DNA from 3 places in the Bacillus silvicola genome. Region 1 is predicted to be linked to each of the others. Evidence: riboswitches for the same ligand, from Rfam matches in the RefSeq annotation. Region 1 holds a riboswitch; each other region holds the start of a gene.
What was found. A riboswitch is a leader RNA that binds a small molecule or an ion and turns the genes downstream of it on or off. The one in region 1 is predicted to bind S-adenosylmethionine.
Positions count from the first base shown of each region.

Region 2: linked by a shared signal. The riboswitch ahead of mmuP (S-methylmethionine permease) and the one ahead of metK (methionine adenosyltransferase) in region 1 are both predicted to bind S-adenosylmethionine.
Region 3: linked by a shared signal. The riboswitch ahead of ACP6L7_RS26605 (methionine ABC transporter ATP-binding protein) and the one ahead of metK (methionine adenosyltransferase) in region 1 are both predicted to bind S-adenosylmethionine.

Region 1 covers NZ_JBNGVC010000012.1:1,669,491-1,677,685, reverse strand. Annotated here, with positions in the region: gene ACP6L7_RS20730 (Nif3-like dinuclear metal center hexameric protein) at 1-603, opposite strand, end outside; gene ACP6L7_RS20725 (iron-sulfur cluster biosynthesis family protein) at 1,024-1,347, shown strand; gene ACP6L7_RS20720 (DMT family transporter) at 1,461-2,366, shown strand; gene ACP6L7_RS20715 (hypothetical protein) at 2,395-2,616, opposite strand; gene ACP6L7_RS20710 (ATP synthase subunit I) at 2,904-3,287, shown strand; gene ACP6L7_RS20705 (hypothetical protein) at 3,413-3,646, opposite strand; gene pckA (phosphoenolpyruvate carboxykinase (ATP)) at 3,923-5,509, opposite strand; SAM riboswitch class I at 5,739-5,860, shown strand; gene metK (methionine adenosyltransferase) at 6,030-7,229, shown strand; gene ACP6L7_RS20690 (hypothetical protein) at 7,407-7,586, opposite strand; gene ACP6L7_RS20685 (MogA/MoaB family molybdenum cofactor biosynthesis protein) at 7,833-8,195, shown strand, end outside.
Region 2 covers NZ_JBNGVC010000017.1:21,919-30,113, reverse strand. Annotated here, with positions in the region: gene ACP6L7_RS31625 (hypothetical protein) at 275-472, shown strand; gene ACP6L7_RS31620 (PadR family transcriptional regulator) at 1,460-1,780, shown strand; gene ACP6L7_RS31615 (HAAS signaling domain-containing protein) at 1,777-2,331, shown strand; gene ACP6L7_RS31610 (DUF4097 family beta strand repeat-containing protein) at 2,324-3,118, shown strand; partial or broken gene ACP6L7_RS31605 (IS4 family transposase) at 3,618-5,054, opposite strand; SAM riboswitch class I at 5,399-5,506, shown strand; gene mmuP (S-methylmethionine permease) at 5,590-6,999, shown strand; gene mmuM (homocysteine S-methyltransferase) at 6,974-7,951, shown strand.
Region 3 covers NZ_JBNGVC010000013.1:866,929-875,123, forward strand. Annotated here, with positions in the region: gene ACP6L7_RS26580 (ArsA family ATPase) at 1-1,095, shown strand, start outside; gene ACP6L7_RS26585 (DUF3926 domain-containing protein) at 1,088-1,279, shown strand; gene ACP6L7_RS26590 (HXXEE domain-containing protein) at 1,345-1,827, shown strand; gene ACP6L7_RS26595 (MetQ/NlpA family ABC transporter substrate-binding protein) at 1,998-2,852, opposite strand; gene ACP6L7_RS26600 (methionine ABC transporter permease) at 2,874-3,539, opposite strand; gene ACP6L7_RS26605 (methionine ABC transporter ATP-binding protein) at 3,529-4,548, opposite strand; SAM riboswitch class I at 4,672-4,777, opposite strand; gene ACP6L7_RS26610 (cysteine hydrolase family protein) at 5,006-5,551, shown strand; gene pruA (L-glutamate gamma-semialdehyde dehydrogenase) at 5,866-7,413, opposite strand; gene ACP6L7_RS26620 (TSUP family transporter) at 7,567-8,195, opposite strand, start outside.

The DNA.
Region 1 (8,195 bases):
TTCGAAGTCTATATAAGGAATATTAAAGAGCTTTTTTAGACGTTTTTGGAGTTTTTCTGTTGTTGTTTCATCTATTTCACAAATGAGACCGACCGGTTCGTTATCTGGACCACCGTAAGCAAATCCGTCAATTACATTGGCTTGTAGTGCTTTTGCGATTGAAATGCTAGTTCCATGCGTTTGATGAAAATCCATTGGAACGTGACATGTATATATAGAAAGTTGTTTTTCCTTTATTGCCTGCAAATATTTTGATGAAATTGGAATAAATCCGTGCCCTGATTTTCCGAGTGGATCACCACACTCCATCACAAGTGGATGGTGCATGAAGAGTAAATCACCTGGCATGGATTGTGAAATGAATTTTTCGAGAACATCATCAGTTGGGAACACAGCTAAAAAGGTTGTGTTTACATTTTCAGCACCTCTTATCATAAGACCGTTAAATAGCTCAACAAAATTTGCTTCGAAAAATTGTTGCCATGGAAACTGGATTTGATCATATGTAGCTGGAATGAAGCGACTAAAGGCACTGTCTTTTCCGTATTTTTTAATTTGGAATAAATGATTAAGTGATTGTTCTATTTCTTTTAAGGCTGGCATGTTTAGTAATCCTCCTTAAGATAATTCTTACTTTGTTAGTTGTTTTTGTTTTTTATGGAAAAATAAGAAGCGGATAGGAAACAAATAAAACCTAGAATCCAGCCAATAGAAGGAGAATAGGGAAGTATATGTTGTAATACCATTCCGATAGAAATAAAAAAGCTACCTAATAGACCTAAGAAAGTGGGATATCGCTGTAGTTTGAACATCAGTGATACAACCTCCGTTATCGTGTATTAACTGCCCGTAAAAGCCTGATTGGCGAGGGCTAATAATCAGAGGGGGATGGATATCCCCCTGATTAAAGTTTCACTTTATCACATATATTGTATAGTAGTCTTAATTTTCTGTATATAAAATTTAAGAAAAATGGTGGTACAATATATAAATGATGCGAGAAGAGAGGATGTAGGTTCACACATGTACGTTACTGTAACAGAGGCAGCATATAAAAAGATTATGGATACGATTCCAAGTGAAACGAAATATATAAAGTTATTTTATGATAATGAAGGTTGCGGTTGTGTCATGAGTGGGATTATTGATTTAGTAGCCGTTTCAGAGAAAGATGAGCGCGATGTAGATATCGAATCAAGCGTACTAAATTTTATTGCAGACCGCACAAAGCTTGTATTTATGGATGATAAGTTAACAGTTGATTGGCATGAAGGTGGAGGGACTTTTCAGCTGAAGAGCCCAAGCCAGTTTTATAATCCAAATATGAAGTTACATGTTCGAGTATAATGAAGAGAGAGGGAGTGTATAATATGCTCCTTTTTCTTATGAATTTTTTCACATAATGAAATGTACATATGATTGAATTTTCTGTATAATCTTCTTTGCGGAGGGGGTTGCGCATGAAAAGATGGGGGATTGAGTTATTAATTTTAAGTGTCGTTATTATTTGGGGGATTAATTTTACAATTGCGAAATATGGACTTTTAGAATTTACAGCAATTGAGTTTACTGCACTTCGGATGATATCGGCAGCACCGCTTATGTTACTCCTTACATTTTTTATTGAAAAGTCGGTTTATATGGAGCGAAAGGATATACCTAGATTAATCATCGTTAGCGTTGTAGGTATTGTACTGTATCAAACATTATTTATGGAAACTGTCAAATATACATCCGCTACAAATGCCTCTTTACTCATTTCTATTTCACCTATCTTTACAACTGTATTTGCGATTTTTTTGAAACAAGAAAAGTTTTCTTCTCGAAAGTTAATCGGTTCAATGATTGCCTTTTTTGGTGTAGCATTAGTTTTAGTAGCAGGGCATTCACTTGCTAGTTCTTTTTATGGAAATGGAATTGGGCTAATTACATCGATATGCTGGGGGCTTTATCCTGTTTTAGCAGGACCATTAATTAAAAAATATTCAGCACTACGTGTTACTGCATGGTCTGCACTAGTTGGTGCGATTCCGCTCTTATTGTTAAGTGGTCCACATGTATTTTTAATGCCATTTCACATTACGCACGGAATGACACTATTTGCTTTACTATATTCTATTTTCTTTGTAACAGTATTTGGTTTAGTGATATGGTATGTTGGTATTCAAAAAATTGGAGCATCACATACGATGGTATATATGTATATTACGCCGCTCGTTGCTGTCTTATTTGCGGCCATATGGGCAAATGAATATGTATCGTTTCAACAAATAATCGGTGGAATTATTATTTTCTTCGGTCTATGGTTTGTGAAATCGGAGAAAGTAAAAGTTCATCCTACTGCGGGGGAACCTATATCAAAATAGGAAAACAGATCACCTATGATCTGCTTTCCTATTTTTTTATTTTTGGTAAGAAGACGAGAAATAAGATAGCAGTAATAAGTGGAATTAAGTTTAAAAATGGAATACGGAAGAGTGTGATAAGAATAATACCTGGAAGAAGAACACCGAGGACAGCGTAGAAAATACTATGATTTTTCGTGTACCAATACAATGAAAGTCCAATAAGTGCAGGGATAATGAGGTGAATGAGAGCCATTAAAAAATAAATCATTAGACGCCCCCTTTATTTATGTGCTTATTACATCATATCCGTATGTTCATAGATTGATATCACTTTTTTCATAAATGGACGAAAAATGTTTGGAAAAACGTCACAAATCATGAGAATATAATGTTTGAAATCTTGTATAATATTATTTCCTGAAAATATTTGAACAACATAAACACATTGTTTATGTTGTTTTTAATTTGGAATGAATTTTAAGTAGTATGAACTCGAAAGAAATGAGTTATACAGCTTTTGTTGGATAGATAAAAACTACTGAAGAGGGGTACAGCATGATTAGTATGTCATTAAGATCGTTTAAAATTCAATCGTATTATCTACTAGGTATTCTGTTATTAGGCTGGATGTTAACACCGTTTTCAGCTCATTTTCTAGGTGCTGGAATTGGACTTATTGTAAGTATGTACTGTGTTTGGCTTTTAGGGAGACGAATTGAAAAGCTTGGAGATAGTATCGTAAAGAAGACAAAAGCGCCGACGCTCGGTATGTTTAATCGTTTTGCAGCTGCCATTTTGGGCGCTGTGATTATGTACGAAATTGAGCACCATATGGTTATGTGGGCATTTGCAGTAGGCATTTTGGGCGGTTATTTCTTAATTGTTGTTAATTTAGGCTATTATAGTATGAAAGATGAGAAAGAATTAACAAAGAGCTAAAAAAAGATAAAAAGATAAAAAAACTCTTTTTTAGATAGAATAGAGGATCCAGGGATGGATAGTACAACAGGAAGCGTAACTTTGCATAAAATGCAGGTTTCTGCTTCCACTAAGTTAACAGTAAATCACTTATTAGTATGACTCTTAGGTTCTTTAAAAAAGTTAGATACAATACAACAAACTATTCCGGTAATTAGAATAATGTATTTTATCGTTTCACTTGTATGCTCAAATAAATTAACATTAAGCATCACAAGTCCCCAAAACATTTGGATCGCTCCATAACTTAATAAAGTTTTTCCTGTACGAAAAAAATTTTTATAGTCCTCCTCCTTTCCTGTATATGTAAAATTTATCATAAAAATTAAAAATGAATGATTATAAAATGAATTTTCTGTAATTTCATGAGTTATTGGTATGGAATTTTATGAGCTAAGTCACAGATGAAGAGATTAAAGTTTCACTTTATATAAGATATAGAAAGAAGCTTACGTTTTTCACGTAAGCTTCTTTTTTATGTAAGTGTGTGTAACCGTTAAGCCGCATTGGGTTTTGTCGGTGAGTACGCGGAACTTTACGGTTACACGACACTTATTCATATGAGTAAAAGGGTTATTCCAACAGAAAGTTTATACTTAAGCGATTGGGCCGCCTAAGTTAATAATATCTTCAGAAACGCTATCAAACTTTTTGAAGTTTGCTTTGAATTCGTTTGCAAGTTCAATTGCTTTCACTTTGTAAGCATCTTTATCAGCCCAAGTTTGTTCAGGCATTAATACTTCGTCAGGTACACCTGGTACGTGAAGTGGAACTTCAAGACCGAAGATATCGTGTTTCGCAGTTTCAGCTTTTGCAAGTTCTCCGCTTAATGCTGCTTGAATCATTGCGCGAGTATAACCTAAGTTCATACGTTTACCAACGCCGTATTCGCCACCAGTCCAGCCAGTGTTTACTAAGAATACTTTCGCATCATGTTTCTCGATTTTTTCACCAAGCATTTCAGCATAGCGAGATGCATCAAGTGGTAAGAACGGTGAACCGAAGCAAGTTGAGAATGTAGCTTGCGGAGATGTAACGCCGCGCTCTGTTCCTGCTAGTTTACTAGTGTAACCGCTTAAGAAATGGTACATAGCTTGCTCTTTTGATAACTTACTGATTGGAGGCAATACGCCAGATGCATCAGCAGTTAAGAAAATAATTGTATTTGGATGTCCTGCAACACTTGGCAGTACGATATTGTCAATCGCATGCATAGGGTATGCAGCACGTGTATTTTCTGTTAAAGTAGTATCGTTATAGTCAGCGATGCGTGTTTGACCATCAATGACAACGTTTTCTAAAACTGAACCGAATTTGATTGCATCGAAGATTTGTGGCTCTTTCTCATGAGAAAGGTTTACACATTTCGCGTAGCAACCGCCTTCAATATTGAATACGCCGTTATCAGACCAACCGTGCTCATCATCACCGATTAATTTACGGTTTGGATCAGCGGATAATGTTGTTTTACCTGTTCCAGATAAACCGAAGAATAGTGCTACGTCGCCTTCTTCACCTACGTTTGCAGAGCAATGCATAGAAAGAATGTCTTGTTCAGGTAGTAAGAAGTTCATAATAGAGAAGATTGATTTTTTCATTTCTCCAGCATATTCTGTACCACCGATTAGCACGATACGTTGTTCAAATGAAACCATAATGAACGCTTCAGAATTTGTACCGTCAACTGCTGGATCTGCTTTAAAGTTTGGTGCAGAAACAATTGTGAACTCTGATTCATGAGTTGCTAATTCTTCTTCAGTTGGACGAATAAATAATTGATGTACGAACAAATTATGCCATGCGTATTCGTTAACAACTTGAATTGGTAGGCGATAGCTGCGGTCAGCGCCAGCAAATCCTTTGAAGACGAATAACTCTTCTTTTTCTTTTAAGTATTCTAAAACTTTCGTATATAATTTATTAAAATGTTCTTCAGAAATCGGTTGGTTCACAGCTCCCCAAGCAATTTTGTCAGCAACCGATGCTTCCTTCACAATAAATTTATCTTTAGGAGAACGTCCTGTGTATTTTCCTGTTGAAGCAGAAACGGCACCAGTAGAAGTTAATTTCCCTTCATTTCGCATTAATACTTTTTCCACTAATTGCGGAACACTTAGTTGAATCTGTGCATTGCTTCCGTTCAATAATTCATGTAAACCAATTTGGACATTCACAGTACTCATATTTATATACCATCCTTTTCATTTAATGAAATATTTCTCGTAATCCCCATCAAGAGTATAACACAATTATATAAATAATGTATACTATTTATTTATTTTTGTTTGTGTGAATGGATTAGTTCCTTATTAATATTTCATCCTAATACGTATTGAGAAAAACTTTCAGGAAAATGTGAATATTAATTGACAAATGAATATCATTTCTTTAGTATAGGTTGGGACGGATACTCTCTTATCCCGAGCTGGCGGAGGGACAGGCCCGATGAAGCCCAGCAACCTCACTTGTAGTGGTAAATACAGGTGAATAGGTGCTAAAACCTGTGCGAGGCTAATGGTCTCGAACGATAAGAGCAAAGGGCAAAAAGCAGTATGCAAGTAGCAAATTAAACCTTTCCTCTATGTAAAGTAGGAAAGGTTTTTCTGTATGCTTGTGTGGGAGAATAAATGTATGTCGCAGTTTGTGGCAAATTAAGGATGAGTTCCGTACAATATATACAATTACTGTAGGGAGGTTTACCACATGACAAAAAAACGTCATCTGTTCACATCTGAGTCTGTAACTGAAGGACATCCAGATAAAATTTGTGACCAAATTTCTGATTCAATTTTAGATGCGATCTTATCAAAGGACGCAAATGCACGTGTAGCTTGTGAAACAACTGTAACAACTGGTTTAGTATTGGTAGCGGGGGAAATTACGACTTCTACTTATGTAGATATTCCGAAAATCGTTCGTGAAACAATTCAAGGCATTGGTTACACACGCGCAAAATATGGATTCGATGCAGAAACTTGTGCAGTTTTAACATCTATCGATGAGCAATCTGCTGACATCGCTATGGGTGTTGACCAAGCACTAGAAGCACGCGAAGGTCAAATGACTGACGCTGAGATTGAGGCAATTGGTGCAGGAGACCAAGGTTTAATGTTTGGCTTCGCATGTAATGAAACACAAGAATTAATGCCACTTCCAATCTCGCTTGCTCACAAATTAGCTCGTCGTTTAACTGAAGTACGTAAAGATGACACTTTATCATACTTACGTCCGGATGGAAAAACGCAAGTTACAGTTGAGTATGATGAAAATGGTAAACCTGTACGTGTAGATACAATTGTAATTTCTACACAGCATCATCCAGATGTTACATGGGAAGAAATCGATCGCGATTTAAAAGAGCATGTAATTAAAGCTGTAGTTCCAGCAGAATTAATGGATGGAGAAACGAAATTCTTCATTAACCCAACTGGCCGCTTCGTAATTGGTGGACCACAAGGTGATGCTGGTTTAACAGGACGTAAAATCATCGTTGATACTTACGGTGGATACGCTCGCCACGGTGGCGGTGCATTCTCTGGTAAAGATGCAACGAAAGTTGACCGTTCAGCAGCATATGCAGCTCGTTATGTTGCGAAAAACATCGTAGCAGCTGGTCTTGCTGACAAAGCAGAAGTACAACTTGCATACGCAATCGGCGTAGCGCAACCAGTATCAATTTCAGTTGATACATTTGGCACTGGTAAAGTATCTGAAGACGTACTAGTAGAACTAGTTCGTAACAACTTCGATCTTCGCCCAGCTGGTATTATTAAAATGCTAGACTTACGTCGCCCAATTTACAAACAAACAGCAGCTTACGGCCACTTCGGACGTACTGATGTAGATCTTTCATGGGAACGTACAGACAAAGCAGCTACTTTAAAAGAGCAAGCTGGTCTATAATATATGAAAAAAAGCTTTGCGCTGTGTGCGCAAAGCTTTTTTTATTTGGTTTTATTTATGATTTGGATGCATGAGTTGCAATACACTTCTCCGTCTAGCTCAATATACTTTTTCATACGTTTGTATTTCCTTTTTACATGATTTACAAATTGTCGGTTTCTTACGGAACATATGCAATCATTGCTTTATCTGACGTGCTTTTCCTGCGCAAAATGCACTGCATAGTAAAAAGAGTGTTGCGAATATAATGCTTATTAATGTAGCATATGGAATCGCGCCTTTTAGCGAAAAACCGACAGTAATGGAAGCGACGAATAAGAGGATGAATGTTGTTGTTAATTTTTTGTATAGTTCCATAGTGTGTGAACCTCCAAATTATTTTATAATGTAAGTTTTAAAATAAAATCTACTATGTAGAAAATATAAGGGGAGTTAAAGAGTAGCTAATGATGTGAAGTCTAGGAGTATAAATAATTTTCATTTTCCTTTTTGTGGGTGTATATACTTATATTGTATCATGATGCATCGTTGGCTTCATACATAATTGTGTAAAGATATGTATGATAAAATGAAGAAAAGTCTTTAAGAAAGGAAAGATAAAAAATGAGCGTAACTGAACATAAAAAACAAGCTCCAAAAGAAGTGCGTTGCAAGATCGTGACGATTTCCGATACACGTACGGAAGAGACGGATAAGAGTGGTCAATTGTTACATGCATTATTAATAGAAGCAGGACATAAAGTGACCTCTTATGAAATTGTGAAAGATGATAAAGAAAGTATTCAGCAAGCGGTGTTAGCTGGTTATCACAGGGAAGATGTTGATGTCGTGTTAACAAATGGCGGTACTGGTATTACGAAACGTGATGTAACGATTGAAGCAGTGTCAGTTCTATTAGATAAAGAAATCGTCGGGTTTGGTGAGTTGTTCCGTATGATAAGTTACTTAGAAGATATCGGAAGTAGC
Region 2 (8,195 bases), on a different contig from region 1:
GGACTACTTACTTTTAGGTGATACTATGATTGTCATTCGGATGAATGTATTGAACAACATAATAAAACAGGAGGAATCTATGAAATTCACGGGCATTATTCGACATGTAGACGAGAAAGGGCGTATAAGTATCCCTACGGAACTAAGAAACATTATAGGCATGCAAGAAGAATTGCATACTCTTTTCCAAGCAATTTTGTGTATTTTTAATATAATATAATTCTTTGTAAGGTAAACAAATTCATTTCGAGTCACTATAAAGGAGATAATACATATGTATCAAGATGAAAACACAATAGAGGTAGGATTTGTATTTAATGATGATGCACCTAAAATTCATAGAGGCTATATTAAGAACGATAAGTCACTAGAAATGCAACTAGAAGAACCATTCATACCAATTCAAATACATGGGGTGTGGAAGCACATTTCAACAAGACGTATCAATGAAATATGGGAAGCCAAAAGTTAAATTCTCATGACTTCCACAAGGGATTAGGGGTGAAGCGACACCCCTAATCCCTTGTCTTTTAAGATTTTAACAACATCAAGAACAAGTGCCTCTATTTCCGATTCGTCGGAAGTAGGGGTGTTTTTTCGTTTCTTAAAACAACCTCTTTTGTAATAGGGGTCATGTCACCGAAAGTGAAAAATTGTACGTTAAGAATTCATACCCTTGTTATAAAGAGGTAGCACTAACATAACGCGGATTCTATACGTTAAGGATATAACCCTTGATTTTATAACAAGGATTTCGTAATAAGAACCGAAAACGACCGTTTAAGGAGCTTTGTTTATATCTATCAAAACCAACTGAAATATGTTTAAAATCTAGTTCCAAAATTCATTACCAATTACCAAAAACAAAGTATCATAACAAACATCAAATACCGTTTATGGAACCTTCTTAACGTACGAAATTCGCGTTATGTTGGGGGGACTCCTAATAGGGAATAAATACAAAGGTCCTGAAAATTGGAATAACTGAGTATATTGTCATACAAAAGAAAATAAGGGATGAGTTCCAGAACAAATTATAAATAAAGAGGACAAATGTACCTTTGTATTAGGGGTACCGCCAGCATTTTGGAAATAAACCACGTTAAGCAAATTTCAACATAAAATCCCTTGAGTTTTGTCCTGTTAAGAACATTTTGATACAACACAATTTAAATTAGCGTTAAAATGGCTCAAACATCTTTAGCGTGTTTGAGCCATTTTGCGGTCTGTACCTAAATAAAAACAAATAAAGTTATGTAAAACTCGCTTTCCAAAAATGAACACATTCTTGTTAGGGTGTTTTTGCCCATCTCCCGAAAAAGGGCGTTTTTAAATAAATTTTATGGTACCTTGCAATAAACAATAGCGTGTGGTAAATTATTACAAATGGCGTATTATTTACTGTTAGGTACTGTTTAATGAATAGTACCTAAACACTCAAGAAAGGAGTGATTGTTCATTGAATGTACAATTTAAAAAAGGTGTCTTGGAACTGTGTGTTCTTGTGTTGTTGGATAAGCAAGACCGTTATGGTTATGAACTTGTTCAGGAGATTTCAGATCAAATCCAGATATCGGAAGGTTCGATTTATCCACTGTTACGACGATTAACCAAGGAAGAGTATTTTACGACATATTTGCAAGAATCAACAGAAGGGCCGCCGCGTAAGTATTATAAGTTAACTGAGAAAGGTAGGGAATACCTTCACGAATTGCTGACAGAATGGAACGAGTTTTCTAATGGAGTCAATCAATTAATCAAAGAAGGAGCGGGCAAATGAATAAAGAACAATTTTTGAAACAATTAAATACCTCATTAGTAAAGCTTTCGCAAGAGGAACGGCAGGATATTTTACAAGATTACGAAGAGTATTTCGCGATTGGGATGGAAAAAGGAAAAACGGAGCAGGAAATTTCAGCATCCCTTGGAAATCCGAAACAAATTTCCAAGGAACTAACGGCATCTTACCGTCTTGATCAAGTCGAGCAAACAACTTCTGCTGTAAATGTAATGCGAGCCACTTGGGAAGTTATTGGTTTAGGATTTTTTAACTTAGTAATTGTATTAGGACCTTTTATTGCGTTGGTAGGGGTTGTTATTGCAGGATGGGCATCAGCGATAGCCTTCATTCTTTCCCCGTTTGTCGTACTTATTACTCTGGTTTTGGGCAACTTTCTATTCTTTGATTTGTTCGTCGCATTAGGTCTTTGCGGAATTGGATTTTTTATTGCAATGGGGATGTATATCGCTACAAGTGCTTTAACTAAGGGGTTTATTCGTTATTTGAATTTTAACATTTCTCTTGTGAAAGGTGGTTTGAAAAATGATTAATATTAAAAAATTATCTATTATTGCACTATCCCTGTTATTAATCGGTATAGTAGGGGGCCTGTTTACATTTTCTCAAGTGATGAATAAGGAAACGAATATAGAGAAAAAATCGATTTCAGATGAGGTAACGGATGTAGATGTCATCGCTCAAAATGCAACTGTTGAAATCATCCCAACGACAGGTACGGATACTAATATAGAGTTAGAATCAAAAGAAGTGAAAGCTTCTAAGCTGAATCTTTCTGCAAATGTGGAAGGAAAGAAACTTACGGTTACATTAAAAGAACAAAGCTCCTTTAACATTGGTTTTCATATTCAATCGTTACATTTAAAAGTGTATGTGCCCAAGAAATCTTATAAGTCGTTTGTCGTTAAAAGTGCTAATGGAAAAGTAGAAATGGCTGAATTGGACATAAAGAGTCTGAACGTGGAATCACAAAATGGCCAAATTGACTTAAAAGATATCATATCTGAAAAGGTTGAAGTGAATTCTGCTAATGGAAGAATAGAACTTAATAATGTAGAGGGAAATCTGATAGGGGACTCGAACAACGGAAAAATTTCCCTTGTCACAAAAGACTTGGATCGGAATATTCAATTGAAAAGTCGCAATGCGAAGATTATGATTAAAACAGATAAGGAGCCAACCAATACAACCTTTGATGTTCATAGTAATAATGGGGGAATCGATATTCTCAATAAATATAAAGGAAATGTTGTTATTGGTAAAGGTGAAAATTTAGTTAAACTAAATTCAAATAATGGGAAAATCGAGATAATAAAATAGCAACAAAGCGAGAAAAAAGCTGATTCCATTGGAATTGGCTTTTTCAGTTAAGCAGTCATTTAAAAATGCATAGGTCCATAGAGCGAAAAAAGGAGCTTCCCTTGTGAGTGTAGAGTTCCCCCTTAATCTTGCTACCAATAACGATAATTATGTAAATGAGCTGTCCATATGGGCAGCTCATTGTATTTTTTGCTTAGCGTGTTTTTTTCCAAAATGCTGGCGGTACCCTATTGCCAGCAAGGTAAGAAATTCGTAGTTACATAAAACGAAATGATGAGCTAAATTCTTATAAATCACTAGCCTTAGAGAAGTGATTTTTTCGTTCTGGGGCATTTGTTTTTCTTAAGTTGATGGATGTGGGGTCACCATACATGCCCATCAACTTAAGAGTGGAAACACAATGAACTTTCGTTCGTATAAACGAAAAAACTCTTAAAATATTTTGTGTCCTTAAAAACGAGCATACCAAATAAACCTAGATAGGTATCGTTTTTAAAAATTATGCAGCTTTCTTTTGTTTTCTCAAACCATTATGCCCATAGACAACACCTAAAATATCAAAGACTGTTTTCTTCTCGTATCGATGAGATTTCCGGCCATTCTTCTGGAGTAAGTGGAACAGGCGGATTAGAATCTTTGTTATTTCTTGGGTGTTTTGCTGTATGGTTCGATATAAAATGTGTAAATGATCTTTAATCATTTCAATTGCTTTATATTCACTTAATTCTTGTTTCTTTTTTTGTAAAAGAAGTTGGCGCATTTTAAACATCGTAGAGGAGCACAGGAAAATAGCGATTAGCTTTCCATATAGCTGGAACTCTAATCTCTCCTGTTTTACAAGACGATACTGGTCTATTTTGAAGAGTGATTTCCATGTTTTAAAAACAATCTCTATTTGCCAACGCAACGTATACAACTCATGTATTTGTTCCATCGGAACCCATTCCCAAGGTGTATTTGTCACATATACGTTTAATCCCGCTATCATTTTACTTTTCTCTGAGTATGTTCTATTTTGTGATTTTTCTTTCTCTGCTATCTTTTCTCGTCGTTTTTGAAGTTGCTTTTCTGTTAATCGATTAAAAATAACACGTGCAAACAGTTGTTGTTTATCTCCAATATAAGCATTTTTTAGTTCAAATGTTTCCCCGGATTGTAACTGTTTCAAAATCTGTTTCGCATTGATTTGTATGTATTCTGATTGTTTCTTAATAGCACCATTTTTAAAGTATTCTGGGTTTGGATTTTCCACATATATATTTGTGTTTAATTTTAAACGAGAAATATAGTATGTACCTCGTTGGTCCATTTGATCTAAGTCTTCCAATGAAAAATAGCCTAAATCACGTATACATAAATCTCCTGGTCTTAAGGTATCTAAACATTCTGTACCAAATGTTTAATTATTATTTTTCCCTGGTCCAACTTGAAAATTAAGAAATTGCCCACTATGCAAATCATATTCCAATTGAATTTTAATTCCAGCTGTTTGAGCGCATCCTCCAGAGCCTGGATATACATTCTCTAAAGTATTTGGTACTTGAAATACAGTAGCGTCTAGGATACGAATTCGTCCAAAATAGGAAAAAAGTTGATTAAAAATTTGAGTTTGTTCACATATTTTTTGTTGTAACAGTAAAGAAAAAATATGTTTTAAAAACAAAACTGCTGTAGCATTTAAACGTTTATTTAAGCCCTCAGGGCTAAGTAAAGTGCCTGTCGCTGCATGAAGCCTACTACATAATCGAACCAAGGAATCACTTGCCACCCGTTGACTAATCCAAATGCAAATAGCAGATAAGTCTGATCCAGAAAGCTTACGTTTTCGCTTTATAAATCCTATTTCTTTTGCAAGTTCTTCTAAGAATACAGGTGTAACATATCGTTGTAGTTCTTCTGCAAATGGTAGTAATTCATCTTGAATCGAGAGATTCATAAGAAAACATCATCCTTTCTCATTTAGCTTGTTTAGAAAGGATAACGTTTTTTGATATTTGAGGGTATTAAAATTTCCTGAGTTGATGGTTATGTATGGTGACCCCATAGGCAAAGAAGTAAGAAGATATTTAGAAGTGCATCAAATTTTGAGGAAGTGCTTGTGAACCCTATCATAAATAAATGAGGTTTTGTATGTTCGATTTTTAAATAATACCCAAGAAGGAGTGGGTTGCAGTTATGGTAATACTCTATTTTTTTGTATTTCTATAATAGGTAAAATTTCAAAAAAACAGAATTATCTTGACAGTTATTGAATGGATTGATAAGGTTATAAAAAAATATTTCTTATCCAGAGAGGTGGAGGGACTGGCCTTATGAAACCTCAGCAACAGGTCTGCTTAAGTAGACACTGTGCTAATTCCAGCGGGTGATAATCCTGATAGATGAGAGCTTCCGTTTTTATTTGTCAGTAGCGCCCTCTTTTTTAGAGTGCGTTTTTGTTTTTTCTGGATAGTAACTAAAGGAGAGTAGAAATGGAGAACAAAAATGGGCAAGAATTTCAAAGGAAAATGCAAGCACGTCATTTAGTCATGCTATCACTTGGTGGGGTGATTGGAACTGGCTTATTCTTAAGCCCGGGTTACACTATTCAACAAGCTGGCCCGTTTGGAACAATTCTATCCTATCTGATTGGTGCGCTAGTGGTTTATCTAGTTATGCTATGTTTAGGAGAGCTTTCCGTACATATGCCTGAAACGGGCGCATTTCATAGTTATGCAGTTAAATACATTGGACCGGGTACAGGGTATACAGTAGCCTGGTTGTATTGGTTAACTTGGACTGTTGCTTTAGGTTCTGAATTTACAGCCGCAGGATTACTTATGAAGCGATGGTTTCCATCGATTGATGTTTGGGTATGGAGTGCTCTTTTTGCCATTTTGATCTTTGTATTAAATGTCCTGACTGTTAAATTTTTCGCCGAATCCGAATTTTGGTTTTCATCGATAAAGGTTATAGCTATTGTGATTTTTATTGTTTTAGGAGTAGCGGCAATGCTAGGGTTTCTTCCGATGACTCATTCAAAAGCAGCACCATTCTTTTCTAATTTTACAAGTGGAGGTTTATTTCCTCATGGTGCTACGGCCATTATAATGACCATGCTTGCGGTTAATTTTGCTTTTTCGGGAACAGAATTAATAGGCATTGCAGCTGGAGAAACAGCGAACCCTGAAAAAATGATACCGAAGGCCATTCGAACTACTCTGTGGAGATTGATCATCTTTTTTGTAGGAACGATTGTTGTTTTATCTGCGTTATTGCCTATTTCCGATGCAGGGGTATTAGAGAGCCCTTTTGTTGCAGTTCTAGAACGAATTGGGGTGCCATATTCAGCTGACATAATGAATTTCGTTATCTTAACAGCCATTTTATCTGCGGCAAACTCAGGCCTTTATGCCTCTTCTAGAATGCTTTGGTCGCTTGCTAATAAGAATACGATATCCCCGATTTTTGGAAAAATGACGAAGCAAGGTGTTCCAATCAACGCCGTCATTTTCAGCATGGTGGGTGGAGCTTTGGCTTTGCTCTCAAGTATTGTGGCACCAGATACTATCTATATCGTACTTGTTTCCATTTCCGGTCTAGCAGTAGTTGTAGTTTGGATGAGTATTAGTGCTTCCCAGTTCCTATTTCGCAGACAATTTTTGAAAGAAGGAAATTCTGAAAAGGACTTGATTTATCGCACACCACTATATCCATTAGTACCAATTGCTTCTTTTATCCTTTGTCTGGCATCGTGTATTGGAATTGCATTCGATCCAACACAGAGAATTGCCTTATATTGCGGCATACCGTTTATTTTGTTTTGCTATGGAAGTTATTATCTAACAAAAAATCTAAAAAAGAGGGGCGTAGATTATGTCGAACAAAATCAACCCAATTGATGCTATTTTATCCCAACATTCCATTATGCTTCTTGACGGAGCATTAGCTACAGAATTGGAGGCGCATGGATGTAATTTGGACGATCCCCTTTGGTCGGCACGTGTGTTACTAGAAAATCCGGAACTAATTTATCAGGTTCATTCGGACTATTTTCGTGCTGGAGCGGACTGTGCCATAACAGCAAGCTATCAAGCTACTATTAGTGGTTTTTCCGCGCGTGGAATACAAGAACAGGAAGCTTTGGAATTAATTAAGAAAACGGTGTTACTTGCAAGAAGGGCAAGAGATGATTTTTGGAAGGAAAACACGCAAACGAATAGGCCTAAACCATTGGTTGTTGCATCAGTTGGGCCGTACGGGGCTTACCTTGCAGATGGTTCAGAGTATGTAGGCAACTATGGTGTGACAGATAAAACATTAGCAGACTTTCACCGTTCGAGAATGTCAGCGTTAATCGAAGCAGGTGCAGATCTATTGGCATTTGAAACGATCCCTTCCCTGCAAGAAGCAAGAGTATTAGATACATTATTGCGTGAGTTTCCAGAAACATATGCTTGGCTTTCCTTTTCGCTAAAAAATGAGAAAGAGATTAGTGAAGGTATGAAACTCGTGGAGTGTGCACGAGTTTTTGAGAAAAGTGAACAAATTGTAGCGATAGGCATCAATTGTGCGCCAGTAACCGTTGTGACTGGTGCAATCCAAGAGTTGAGGGCAAACACCAAAAAACCGATTATTGTTTATCCGAACTCGGGTGAAACTTATAATCCAGAATCAAAAACATGGCATGGTCATGAACAATGTAACGGGTTGGATATTCAATCCGAAGAATGGTACCAAGCAGGTGCACGTTTAATAGGTGGATGCTGCAGAACGACACCTTATCACATTGAGGAGATATCGAACAAGTGGCGTTCTTCCGAGTTTTTCTATTCGAACGAAGCAAAACAGTAATGTAATGGATGATAATCTATCTTTGTGTGTATTTTCATGATTTTGCTTGTTCAGGAATCTACAGTTACGTCTATTGGCACAAAATGTCTTTTCAGAGACACAAATGTGGATGGTAGCCTCGGGAATCCAGTGGACTTTTGGGTACCTTAGGTATGGAAAGGAATCAGGGAAAATAAAAACCGCTAGTTTAATAGATATGGTAGACAACATGCTGAATCTTTTAATGAAGATGTAGTTGATCCAA
Region 3 (8,195 bases), on a different contig from region 1:
GGATTAAAAACATTAGTAATGAGTACAGATCCTGCTCATAGTTTAGGAGATTCATTTGGCATAAAGCTATCTTCTGAACCATTAGAAATTCGAGAAAATTTATGGGCACAAGAAATTAATACGATTTATGAAATGGAAAAAGGCTGGGGGAAATTGCAGAAATATATTACACTACTCTTCACTTCCAAAGCAGCCGATGATATTACAACAGAAGAATTAACAATGTTTCCTGGTATGGAAGATTTAATTAGCTTACTTCGCGTACTCGATTATTATAAACAAAACACATATGATGTTATCATCATTGATTGTGCACCAACTGGAGAAACATTAGCAATGCTCAGCTTTCCAGACATGCTCGGCTGGTGGATGGAAAAATTATTTCCTATTAAAAGAAAAGTTTTAAAAGTCGTTCGTCCTGTAGCTCAACCACTTCTTGGTGTCCCCCTTCCAACCGATGATATTATGGACGAATTAACAAATACACTTGAACAGCTTGGAGAAATGAGAGATATTTTATCAAACCGAGAAATAACAAGTATCCGCATCGTTGTAAATCCTGAAAAAATGGTCATTAAAGAAGCTCAGCGCAGCTTTACTTATTTAAACTTATACGATTATAACGTAGATGCCATTATGATTAACCGCGTCATCCCTAACACTGTCACCGATCCTTATTTTCAGGCATGGAAAGATACGCAAAAGAAATATAAAACATTAATTCAAGATAGTTTTCAGCCACTTCCTATTTACGAAGCTCCGATGTTTGAACAAGAAGTTGTTGGCTTGTCTATGTTAGAACGTGTAGGAGACGCTTTATTTAAATCTGACTCTTCTCCTACGGAAGTGAAATTTAACGGTCGCACACAATATGTAAAAAAAGATGGCGATGAGTATATTTTCGTTCTGTCCATTCCCTTCTCAAACAAAAGTGAACTTTCATTAAATCAAAAAGGTGATGAACTTATTATTCGAGCTGGTTCTGCGAAGCGAAATATCACATTACCAAAAACATTAACGCACCTTTCTATTCAAGGAGCTAAGTTTGAAGATGATGTACTAAACATTCGGTTTGGAGGTGTAGTACATGCATGATGAACTACTAAGAAAGGTAATTCGTACAAAAATAAAAGTTGGTATGCGTATATTAGAAGAGCTACCGAATCCGATTCAGCAATCAGCTAAGCAAGCACTAAACATTTTACAGGAAGAGCTATCTTCTTATACAGAAGCACAACCACATCCCGAGGAGCATTTAAAAAGTATCATAATTGAATAACCATATCCGTATAGAAGGCCTGTTTTTTTATAGGCTTTCTATATCTTTATTGGAGCTGATGTAAATTGATAAAAACATCTTCAACAAGACATTTCACCGCTAATACAATTTGGCTAATCCCCTTTTTATTTTTCATTCACAACCTTGAAGAGGCCTTTCAAATGCCACAATACCTTGCTAATCAATTTTCGATTCACTTTATAACTAACACACAATTTTTCATTGCAATTACTATATTAACAATCTTTGTCTTACTCATAATTATTCTATATCAGTTAAACATCATATCTTCTATTTACTGGATTATTTTTATTCAAGGAGCTATCTTCTTCAACTCTGTTCAACATCTTATTTTGTTTTTCATTTATCGTTCCTATAATCCTGGCGCAATATCAGCAGTTTTCATTGTCATCTTTTCTATTTTCTTCTTGTTATCCGAAAAACACTTCATTCATAAAAAGCAATTCGTAATTACACTCCTTTTCAGCTTATTTTCTTATCCCGTTATAATTTGGATTACCTTACTATTTGCTAGCTATTTTCATTAATAAAAAAAGACCAGGAAAACTCCTGGTCCATCACTCTACTTAACAAACATTGGATTCTACGTTATACAAAATTGGAAGGCACAGAATTAGGGTTTTGTTTGTTAAGTAGATTCTATGTTGAACGAGCTAACAGCGGAGGGGTTCCTACTGTTAGTCGTTAAACCCAATAATTATTTTACGATTTTTTCAAGCTCCTCAAGTGAAAGATCTACTGAAATTGAACCATCATTCGTTTCTTTCTTAATTGCATCTGTTACTTCTTTTGAATGATACAATTCAATTACTTTTTTCAGCGTTGGATCATCTTTGTCTTTCGTACGAGCTGCGAAAATATTAATATAAGGTTTCGCATTTTCATTCTTTGGATCTTCTAAGAAAATAGGATCCTTCGCTGGATCTAATCCAGCTTGACCAGCAACACCGTTATTAATAACTGAAGCTGCTACATCTTTTAATACACGAGGTGTTTGCTGTGCGATAACCGGTGTAATTTTTAACTTCTTCGGATTTTCAGCGATACCACTTGGATCCCCAAATAGGCCGAAATCTTTCTTAAGCTTTAATAATCCGGCTGCATCAAGAAGTTTTAATGCACGCGCCTGGTTCGTTGGATCATTTGGAATAGCAATTTCTGAACCATCTGGGATTTCATTTGCTTTCTTATATTTTTCAGAGTATAAGCCCATCGGTGCAATTTGCGTTGTACCAACAGCTGTAATATCTAACTTATGCTCCTTTTTAAATTGCTCTAAGAAAGCGATATGCTGGAATGAGTTTAGTTCAATATCTCCATCAGCTAACGCTTTATTTGGCGTTGTGTAATCAGAGAACTCAACTAGTTTAATTTTAATCCCTTCTTTTTCAGCTTTTTTCTTCAAAATTTCCCAAGCGTCTCCATCTGTTCCAGTTACACCGACGCGAACTACTTTCTCTTTCGCTCCTGCACCTGTATCTCCACCTGAGCAGCCGCTTAAAGCTGTAATTCCTACGATCGCTGATAATGCAAATGCTAAAATTTTCTTCATTTTCTTTTCCCCTCTTCCTTTTTATGATCTACGTAAAAAGACTTTTGCAAAGTAGTTTCCTAAATTTTGAGCTATTTGTACGAGAATAATAAGTAAAACAACCGTTACGAACATAACTGACGTATCAAAACGTTGATAACCATATGTCATTGCTAAGTCACCAAGACCGCCACCACCGACAAGCCCAGCAACTGCAGAAAATTCAATTAAACCAACTGTCATAAACGTAACACCTAAGATTAATGGCGCTAACGCTTCTGGCACAAGAATTTCAAAAACAATTCTAATTGGGGAAGCTCCCATTGCTTGCGCTGCTTCAATTATCCCTTTCGGAACAGAAACAAGATTTGTTTCAACCATTCTAGCAATACCGATTGATGCAACTAACGTCATTGGAAAGATTGCTGCTGCTGTTCCAATCGTCGTTCCGATAACACTTCTTGTTAGTGGGCTTAAAGCTACTAAGAAGATGATGAATGGAACCGGACGAATTGTATTAATAATGATATTAAGAATAGAAAAGACCCATTTATTTTCTAAAAAGTTTCCTTTTCTCGTTACATACAATAGTAAACCTAGAGTTATACCAAGAATTATAGCAAATATAAGGGTTACAATTACCATTAAGAGGGTATCCCCCGTCGCATCTAATATGCGGGGCCAAAATATACTCCAATCAACTCGCATGAGCTTCTACCTCCTTCAGCTGCACTTGCAGTCTTAGATGCTGTAATGCTTTTTGAATTTCTGTCTGCTCACCTTGCAATTCTACAAGTAGATTTCCAAATAGCACATTTTGAAGTTCAATAATATTTCCGTACAGTACGTTTACATCGACGTTATAGTTTTTTGCGATATATGATAGTACTGGCTGCCCTGTCTCTTCACCAGTAAATGTTAAGCGATAAATCTGTCCACCATTTTGAATTTTCCCTAGAACACTTTCCGGTAAATGATCATTAATAACAGAACGTACAAAGTTTTGAGTTGTCTTTGTTTTTGGTTGTGTGAAAACGTCAAACAGTTTCCCTTCTTCAATAACCTTTCCCTTCTCCATTACAGCTACACGGTGACAAATTTCTTTCACTACGTGCATTTCATGTGTAATGAGTAGGATTGTTACATTATATTCCCTATTTACTTTCTTTAATAAGTTCAGAATTTCTGTCGTTGTTTCTGGATCTAAAGCTGATGTTGCCTCATCACATATGAGAATATCCGGGGATGTCGCCAGTGCTCTTGCAATCCCAACGCGCTGCTTTTGTCCACCTGATAACTGCTCTGGATAATAGTTTGCTTTATCTTCTAGACCAACAAATTTTAGTAATTCAGTTACTCTTTCTTTTATTTCATTCTTTGGCAATTTCGCTAACTTTAATGGATACGCAATATTTCCAAACACTGTTCTTGAATTAAATAAATTAAAGCTTTGAAAAATCATTCCGATTCTTTGTCTTAATTTCCGTAATTCTTTCGTCGATAATGATGTAATATCTTTATCATCTATTGAAATCGTTCCCGCAGTTGGTCTCTCTAGCATGTTTACTAGACGTAATAACGTACTCTTTCCAGCACCACTAAATCCGATAATGCCAAAAATTTCGCCCTTTTCAACTGATAGCGTTACATCCTCCACTGCATGAACAGATTGCCCACCTGATTCATAGACTTTACTTACATTGTTAAAAGAAATCATTTTCTTCCCTCCTATATGCTGTAAAACTTGAAGTAGAGATTTCGAGGTAAAATAAAAAGTGCTCTCCTTCTTATCACCTATAAAAGATAAGAAGGAGAGCACTTATATGTACTCGTTCACATCTTCTCATCTTCCAAGCTTATTTTAAGCTTGCTGGAATTAGCACGGTATTTAAAAACCCGTTGCTGAGGTATCGTAGGGCCAGTCCCTCCACCTCTCTGGATAAGAGTGTATCGATTTAATTGTCATTTAATTAATTCCCATTATAGAACTCAGAATAATAAGAGTCAATACATTTTTCAGAAAAACATTAATTATTTCTCTATTAAAATTTTTAAATAAAAATCACAATACAATGTTATGTTAAATTCTCCTCCCTCATACTTTTTAAAAGGAGAATCCTCTCTATGAATTGAATAACATTATTTGAATATGAAACTCGGAGGAAGATGAATATATGAAAACAGCCCTTTTGCTCGTCGATATTCAAAATGATTATTTTCCAAATGGAAAGATGGAATTACGTAATCCAGTAGAAGCAAGTGAATATGCTGAACAGCTACTGCAACATTTTAGAATAAGAAACGAACCTATTTTTCATATCCAGCATGTAGCTATAAAAGATAACGCTACTTTTTTCCTACCCAATACAGAAGGTGTCCATATTCACGAAAATGTCCGTCCACTTAGAGAGGAAACCGTTATCCTTAAACATTATCCAAATAGCTTCCGAGAAACCGATCTTCTAGAACGATTACAACGTTCAGGAATTGAGCACGTCGTAATATGCGGGATGATGACCCATATGTGTATTGATGCTACGGTAAGGGCTGCTTTTGATTTTGGCCTTCACTGTACCCTAATACACGATGCTTGTGCTACAAAAGATCTTTCATTTAAGAATGCTACTATACCAGCTGTTTATATTCATAATACAATTTTGGCTAGTTTAAATGGAGTATACGCAAATGTAAGGAGTACAGCAGAGTTTTTAGCGACCTAAAAAAAAACACTCCTTTCAGTGAGCAAAACCGAAAGGAGTGTTCTCTTGTCTAACCATAGATTTTCTTTCAAATTGTATTATACAGGAAATTCTCAAAATGAATACTAAAAAATATGACTAATAAGTCAATTTTTCTCGCTATTTTATTTCTATTTACATGTTTATCCCACTATTAATAGGGTTTAACTAATTCCAAAGAACAAATGGTAATATCCGGTAACCTTTTCTTAATTGAAATTAACTAGCTTCTATTATAGAGAATTTCTCAAAAAGAAAAGATCTTCACAGTCTGTGAAGATCTTTCCTACTATTTCTTATAAAGTTTCAGAAGTAGTTTTTGCTTGCATGTGAAGCGCTAAGTAATCAGGGCCACCAGCTTTAGAGTCTGTACCAGACATATTAAAGCCACCGAATGGTTGATAACCTACGATTGCACCAGTACATCCACGGTTGAAGTATAAGTTACCAACGTGGAAATCTTCACGTGCTTTTTCAATATGGTCACGGTTGTTAGTAACAACTGCTCCTGTTAAACCGTATTCTGTATTGTTTGCAATTGCAAGTGCATGATCAAAGTCTTTTGCTTTACAGAATGCTACTACTGGTCCGAAGATTTCTTCTTTCATTAAGCGAGCATCTTCTGCAACGTCAGCAACGATTGTTGGTTGGATGAACCAGCCTTTAGAATCGTCTCCTTCGCCACCAGCTAGGATTCTACCTTCTTCTTTACCAATTGCAACATAGCTCATTACTTTATCGAATGCAGCTTGGTCATTAACAGGACCCATGTTTGTACCTAATACAGCTGGGTTAGCAACTGTTAATTCTTTTGTTAATTCAACTGCACGATTTAATACATGATCGTATACATCTTCGTGGATTACTGCACGAGAACATGCAGAACATTTTTGTCCTGAGAATCCGAATGCTGATGCAACGATAGATTTAGCAGCTAATTCAAGATCTGCTTCTTTATCAACAACGATTGTATCTTTACCGCCCATTTCAGCGATAACACGTTTTAACCAAATTTGTCCTGGATTTACTTTTGCTGCACGCTCATAAATACGAATACCTACATCGCGTGATCCAGTGAAGCTAACGAAGCGTGTACGAGGGTGATCTACTAAGTAATCACCAACTTCAGAACCGTTACCTGGAACGAAGTTAACTACGCCAGCTGGTAAGCCAGCTTCTTCTAATACTTCCATAAATTTCGCTGCTACTACAGGAGTTGTACTAGCTGGTTTTAGTAATACTGTGTTACCAGAAACTAAAGCAGCTGTTGTCATACCTGCCATAATTGCGAATGGGAAGTTCCAAGGAGAAATGATAACACCTACTCCTAATGGAATGTAAGAGAAACGATTATATTCAATTGGACGGCTTTCTACTGGAATACCATCTTTTAATTTCAACATTTGACGAGCATAATATTCCATAAAGTCGATTGCTTCTGCTGTATCAGCATCTGCCTCATTCCATGGTTTACCTGCTTCTTTTACAAGAATAGCAGAGAACTCATGTTTTCTACGACGAACGATTGCTGCAGCACGGAATAAAATGTCTGCACGCATTTCTGGTTTTGACTTTCTCCAAGTTTGGAATGTTGCATCCGCTACTTGCATTGCTTTTTCAGCTAATTCACGGCTTGCTTTTGAAACGCGACCAACAAGTTCCTCTTTATTTGCAGGGTTTACAGAAACAATTTTGTCTTCTGTAGTGATCTTTTCTCCCCCGATAATTAATGGATAGTCTTGTCCAAGATAAGATTCTACTTTCTTTAAACCTTCTTCAAACGCTAATTTGTTAGCCTCTACTGAAAAATCTGTAAATGGCTCATGTTTGTATGCTACTACCATTTTTTTAGCCTCCCCTTAGAAAAACGTTTACATTTTACAACATTATTCTACACGATAATTTAGATTTATTCAAATATTCCTAGACTTATATTTTAAAAATTAATTAATTTTTAAAATATAATAAAAAAAAGAGATTCATACATACGTATGAATCTACAAAATATGAGTATATTCCAAAACATTTTTCCCTATTAACAAAATAGTAACTAATAAAAATAAAGTCCTTACATATCCAACACCTTTTTGAACCGCAAACTTCGATCCAAAATAAGCACCTAAAATCATTGATAACCCCATAATAATACCGTATTCAAAATGAATCACATCTAAAAATAAAAAAGTAATTAAAGATACGATATTACTAACGAAATTCAATAGTTTTCCAGATGCTGCCGCTTGAATAAAATCCAAACCAATTAATAAAAATGCAAAAATTAAAAAGGATCCTGTCCCCGGTCCAAAAAATCCGTCGTAAAACCCTATCATTAAAATAACAAAGAAAAACATTAATGTTTTCCCTTTTGTCATCTTTTTATAGGTAGATGCACTTCCCCAATCTTTTTTCGCAATAATATAAATGGAAATAAAAACCAACATCACAAGTACTAGTGGACGCAAAATATCAGGCGGAATAAACTTTACTACTAAGGCACCTGCGACTGCTCCAACAATAGTTAATGGGATTAACTTTCCTACAATTCGAAAATCAACCTTACCTGATCGAATAAAATAAATTGTACTCGTAAGCGTCCCCATCGTTGCAGCTAATTTATTTGTTGCGA